DNA from 2 places in the Paenibacillus sp. FSL R5-0923 genome. Region 1 is predicted to be linked to the other one. Evidence: riboswitches for the same ligand, from Rfam matches in the RefSeq annotation. Region 1 holds a riboswitch; the other holds the start of a gene.
What was found. Region 1 has a riboswitch for S-adenosylmethionine ahead of MKX35_RS08265 (methionine ABC transporter ATP-binding protein). Riboswitches for the same ligand answer to the same signal wherever they lie in the genome.

Region 1 (3,121 bases):
CAAGCAGCCAGCACCACAACCAGTGTCAGACTAAAAAAAGTAAGTAGTAATTTTTTCATTTTAAATCCCCCTCTTATCCTTGGTATTTGTATGAATAAGGCTATATATGGACGTACCTTATTTCCGTGTGAAATGTCGTACTAGTCGATCACCGGCCATTTGTAGCAGTTGCACCAGTATGACCATTAAGACTACAGAGATAATCATAACTTCCTTCTCATATCGGTAATATCCGTAACGAATCGCTAGATCCCCTAGCCCGCCGCCGCCTACCATCCCGGACATTGCCGTATAGGAGACCAGTGTAACCAGTGTGATCGTAACCCCAGCGAGCAGACCTGGACGAGCCTCTGGCAAAAGAACACGCATAACGATCTGATTCGTGGATGCTCCCATCCCTTGCGCCGCTTCGATTACTCCACGATCCACTTCTCTTAATGCCGTTTCCACCAAGCGAGCAAAGAATGGAGCTGCACCAATCACGAGTGGTGGAATCGTACCGAGTACTCCGATGGAAGTTCCAACAACGGCTTTGCTAAATGGAATTAATGCTACCATCAAAATGATAAACGGTACCGAACGTAGGATGTTTACGACGAACGATAAGACCGAGTAAATTACTCTGATTACTATACTATTCGATCTTCCCCATAAATACAATACAATTCCGAGTGGTAAACCAAGAATAATTGTGAACAATCCAGAGAATATTAACATTTGCAAGGTAGCAACTGTAGCATCCATCATTTCTTGCCAGTTTAAGTCTGCGAAATTCATTACGAAATCACCTCCACTTCAAGGCCTTGAGCGGTTAGTTCGGCTATCGTCACAGCGATCGCTTCAGCTGGACCTTCGAACCGAACAATCATTTGTCCATAAGGTACGTCTTTTATCGTTGAGATGGTACCATGCAGAATGGCGAAGCTAACACCTGTCTCACGTACTACATTGGAAAGTGCAGAGCCGTAGGTCTTCTCTCCAAAAAAAGTAATTTTGACGGCCTGAGAGTTGTCCCCAGCAGCAGCGTCAAGCGCCGTACGAAGGGGTCCCTCATTCTGTGATTCACTGCGAATGAAATCGCGAGTGACCTCATGCTGCGGCTTCAGGAATACCTCCGTAACTTTACCTTGCTCAACGATACCACCACCATGAATGACCGCAACACGGTCGCAGATGCTCTGAATCACGTGCATTTCGTGAGTGATCAGCACAATGGTAAGATGGAATCGTTTATTAATATCGAGCAATAGCTTAAGAATAGAGTCTGTCGTTTGTGGGTCAAGCGCAGAGGTTGCTTCGTCACACAGCAGCACATCAGGGTCGCTGGCAAGTGCCCGTGCGATGCCGACCCGCTGCTTTTGTCCGCCTGATAATTGGGAGGGATATTTATCCCGGTGTTCTTCAAGCCCCACTAAGGCAAGCAAATCTTTCACTTTAGTATCAATATCTGCTCTCGAGGTGCCTGTGAGTCGCAGAGGAAAAGCAATGTTATCGTACACCGTCGCAGAAGATAGCAGATTGAAATGTTGAAAAATCATCCCAATTTTGCGCCGCTGTTCCTGCAGCTGACCTTGAGTAAGCTTAGTTAGTTCAATGCCATCTACCCATACTTCCCCTTCTGTCGGACGCTCCAACAGATTAATGCAACGGATCAATGTACTTTTCCCCGCTCCAGAATGGCCAATAACTCCGAATATTTCACCTTTCTCGATAGACAAATTCAATCCGGAAAGTGCTGTAGCCGCATGGCTGCCTTTTCCATATACCTTTGTTATTCCTTTTAGATTAATCAACGCTCGTCGCCCCCTTTATATTTCACTTATTCCATACAAAAAAACCTCCGACGATCGATGCAGATCGCAAGAGGCTCTGTGTGTTTATTTAGACAATGCCTTCTCATCTGCCAACGACCACAAACCTTGCGTCATTGTAGGAATTAGCACCATGACATTTGTACATAACGCTAATCGCGCTGTATACAAATCGGTTGCCGGGCTTCATCGGGCCTATCCCTCCGCCACTCTCGATAAGATATAGAGTATGAAATTTTATATTTGAATTCGTACAGACTTTAATGCAAGCATAAGTATAGTAAGTTTCTTGTTTTTTGTCAAAAGGAAATATCTTGAACGCTTAGGTTTGTACACGCTTTGCCTTGCTGATTTCCTTACGCAGCTGTTCATTGCTGTAGCTGAATGCCGCGATTAATGTTTTACAGTTCATTTCAAGGGACTGCTTTAAATCCTCAAGATGGCTATCTAAATCCTCAAGCTGAATTTTGTCATGCAAGCCTTGATGCCGCTGCCATAAATCATCCTGCATTTCGGAATTCATATAATGAATTTCAGCATTTCTGCGCTTGCGTAGATTCTCCAGTGGATCACGATAAGAGTTCTTGATCTGTTCCAATTGATCTGCTAGCGCAGGATGCACATTCAATAACTGAAGTTGACGCAGTACTGTAAAATAAGAAAAGTGCGTTTTTAATTTGGAAGTTTTGAGGTCATAAAAATGATTCAGTACCGTTCCAAGCTTGTCCAGAAGAGAGAACACACGAATAAATCCATCTTTATAAAAATAAACATACCGCGCATAATCGCCTTGTTCCACTGGTGACATATCATCCATATAACCAGCGATTACCGATTTCCGGTAAAAAGCAGCTGCGAACCAGCTTTGCTCCAATTCATCCAATGAGGAGATCAATCCACGTGTCCAAATCTCCAGCTTGCGGTATTCATGGTCATTATCCTCATGAGCGTTCATTTCCTTGCGCAGTAAGGCTGCAAATGTGGCCATGTTCTCCATCGCGTCAGCCAATACACCGCTGTTCTTTCGAGGCGGCTCTCCAAGTATAACCCGCAGCATATCCCAGTCCTCCTAAAGTTTTGTCCAGCACCACGATATACCGATTTCCACTTTATTATTCCGCAGGTAAAGCGACTCTATCCACGGTGGGAACTTTCTACCAAGGGTGTTACAACGGTGTCATTGGATTCGTTGGATTTTTTTCAACAACTACATTTCTCGCGCGATTCAGCTGCCAGACTCTTACACTCATATAACATAAGACACCAAACAAACTAGCGATCAACAAAATATGAGCCAAAGCGGCAAATAT
Region 2 (3,121 bases), on a different contig from region 1:
ATTTATTATGAGCGTCTGCGATTGATACGCATCCGTTTCCGTCGAGAGCATACGCATAAAGTGGGCATGGCGACCAGCTTTTAAATTTGCGCATACCAAAAAGACGAAGGCTTCCTTATACCTTACGGTTACAGGGCCTTCGTCTTGCTTATTCGTCCGGTTCGTTTCATAGCCATTCCTTCTTGCGGAAAACATAGAGCATCCCACAGCCTAAAGTCAACATGATGCCTATAACGCCATAATAGCCATATTTCGTATGAAGCTCGGGCATATGATCAAAGTTCATACCGTAGATTCCGGTAATTACGGTCAGGGGCATGAATATTGTTGTGATCGCAGTAAAGACTCTCATAATTTCATTCGCGCGGTTGGCGATACTGGATTGGTATGCCTCTCGTAAGTTGCCCATGAGATCGCGATACGTCTCAAAGGTTTCAGATATTTTAACCGCATTTTCATAAATGTCGCTAAAATATTTCTGCAGCTGATCATCAATCAGACGGAGGTCTTTTTTATTTAGGGTATTGATCACTTCTTTTTGTGGCCCCAGCATTTTCTTCAACCATAGAATTTCACTTCGCAGACCGATAATTTCACTAAGATGTGACTTTTTGGTATGCATGAGGATATCTTCTTCCAGCTTCTCAATCCGAGCTTCAATTCGGTCGCCGACGGAGAAATAGTTATCAACGACAAGGTCAATTAGCAAGTAAAGGAACATATCCGGTTCACTTACTTCTTGCTCCCAGAGCATAGGCTTCAGGATTCGTAGTTCATTGATCTTTTGTTTCGTGACAGTGATGATGTAATGTCTTCCAAGGAATACATTGAGTGCCCGTAGGAAAATTTCTTCATCGTCAAAGCGAATGCTATTTACAACAATAAAGTAGTGACTTTCGTATATTTCGATCTTTGGACGCTGATCCTCTTCGCTAAGGCAATCCTCAACAGCAAGATCATGTAGGTTGAACAAGGGCTGAAGCAGCTCCAAATCCTCAACATCGGCGTCAATCCAATAGAACCCTTCCGTTGGGGGTGTTAGTGTTTCATCAATTTCATCAATAGGTGTAAAAACCCCTGCATTTACCAGCCGGATTTTCATCTGATTTCACTCCTCCTATCCCCAGGTCTTCACTAGGGACTGCTAAATTAAGCACAGAGAAAAAAATCAGCTTGGCCGGCGGTACAATCAATACATAGGGCCAAATGACGTTTCGAGGGCATGAAGAAGAACTGCTCCCGCCGCCGGCAAGCTGATGATTATCCTGTGTGGTTGCTCATTCTGTACACATATTTGCGAGCTCGGGTCGCCTTCCATCCTTCTTCTCACCTCTTCTTTTCGTTCAGGTATGAAATACTTGTCTAGTATAACAACGGAGTATGCCTCTTTCAAGCAAATTTATTGTGATTTTGAGGCTTCTTCAGCATTGTATGGACTTGACGAAAAGGAGGTTCATGATTTAAAGTGAATTTTAAAGTAATTTAATTGAATACAGCTAAATCTTATCAAGAGCAGGTGGAGGGACTAGCCCTATGAAACCCGGCAACCGGCGTGTAAACGCACGGTGCTAATTCTTGCGGAATTTCTGCAGACGTCTAATCGTCTTCAGGAACATTCTGGCAGATGAGAGAGGCGCATATGACTGTAGATATGACCTTTCTCGATTTCCGAGGAAGGTCTTTTTATGTTCAGCAAGCCGCAGTGCGGCAAAATAACTAAATTCAGCTAAGGAGTGGAAAGACAATGCCAATTAAAATTCCCGACAGTTTACCGGCGAAAGAAGTACTATCCGGAGAAAATATTTTTGTGATGGACGAAAGTCAGGCTTTCCATCAGGATATCCGTCCACTACGGATTGCTATTCTGAACCTCATGCCGACTAAAGAGACGACAGAGACTCAATTGCTGCGTTTAATTGGAAATTCGCCACTACAAGTTGATGTTACTTTATTGCATCCGCGTTCCCATATTTCCAAGAATACTTCTGCTGAACATTTGAAGAGCTTTTACAAAACCTTTGACGAGATCAGCCACCGCCGTTTGGATGGTTTAATCGTTACAGGTGCTCCTGTAGAACAAATGGAGTTCGAGGAAGTATCGTATTGGGAAGAACTGAAAGAGATTTTTGAATGGAGCAAGGACAATGTGACTTCAACCATGCATATTTGTTGGGCGGCACAGGCAGGCTTATATCATCATTTTGGTGTTCGTAAAGTGGCATTGCCTGAGAAATGCTTTGGCGTCTTCGCTCATACGATTAATCAAAATAACATTAAACTGTTGCGCGGCTTTGACGAGGTATTCCATGTACCACACTCTCGTCATACCGATGTCTCCCGTGAAGATATTGAGAATAACCCAGATCTGCAGATTCTGGCGGAATCCGAAGAAGCTGGTATGTATCTAGTGGCTACAAACGACGGTAAACAAATATTTGTGACCGGACATTCCGAATACGATCCCCTATCCTTGAAATGGGAATATGACCGTGATGTGTCTAGAGGGATGGAGATGGCTTTGCCGAAACATTACTTCCCTAAAGATGATCCAGAACGTACACCTCCAGCAGTGTGGCGTGCGCATGCCAATTTATTATTCTCTAACTGGCTCAATTACTATGTATATCAAGAAACGCCTTATGATATCGACCCGATTGTTTATTAATAATAGCGCTACAATATAAATTAGGAGGCATTAATCATGGATGACAAACTTAGGATTGAAAGTAGACTGGCTCAAATAGGTTCTCAAGAAGATCCTGCCACAGGAGCAATTAATTTTCCGATTTATAATGCAACGGCATTTCGTCATCCAAAACTCGGTCAAAGCACAGGGTTTGATTATAGCCGCACCAAGAGTCCGACCCGTTCAGTGCTTGAGAATGCAGCTGCGGAACTGGAATCTGGAGATGCAGGATTTGCTTGTAGCTCAGGGATGGCAGCGATACAAACAGTGCTTACCTTGTTCGCTCAAGGCGACCATCTGATCGTTTCGCTGGATCTTTACGGCGGTACCTATCGTTTGTTGGAACGGATTATGTCCAAGTTTGGAATCACTGCTTCTTATGTAGACACGAATGATTTGGATGCACTGGAAGCTTCGCGTCGTCCAAATACGAAA

Region 2: it holds a riboswitch for S-adenosylmethionine, as region 1 does, so the genes downstream of both, metA (homoserine O-acetyltransferase MetA) here and MKX35_RS08265 (methionine ABC transporter ATP-binding protein) in region 1, are expected to answer to the same signal.

What each region holds. Positions count from the first base shown of each region.
Region 1 is NZ_JBBPAT010000001.1:1,843,621-1,846,741, reverse strand. Features, by position in the region: gene MKX35_RS08275 (MetQ/NlpA family ABC transporter substrate-binding protein) at 1-59, opposite strand, end outside; gene MKX35_RS08270 (methionine ABC transporter permease) at 118-777, opposite strand; gene MKX35_RS08265 (methionine ABC transporter ATP-binding protein) at 777-1,793, opposite strand; SAM riboswitch class I at 1,894-2,033, opposite strand; gene MKX35_RS08260 (Cthe_2314 family HEPN domain-containing protein) at 2,134-2,868, opposite strand; gene MKX35_RS08255 (COX15/CtaA family protein) at 2,978-3,121, opposite strand, start outside.
Region 2 is NZ_JBBPAT010000002.1:1,171,492-1,174,612, forward strand. Features, by position in the region: gene MKX35_RS30290 (HRDC domain-containing protein) at 1-84, shown strand, start outside; gene corA (magnesium/cobalt transporter CorA) at 167-1,102, opposite strand; SAM riboswitch class I at 1,501-1,631, shown strand; gene metA (homoserine O-acetyltransferase MetA) at 1,745-2,665, shown strand; gene MKX35_RS30305 (aminotransferase class I/II-fold pyridoxal phosphate-dependent enzyme) at 2,702-3,121, shown strand, end outside.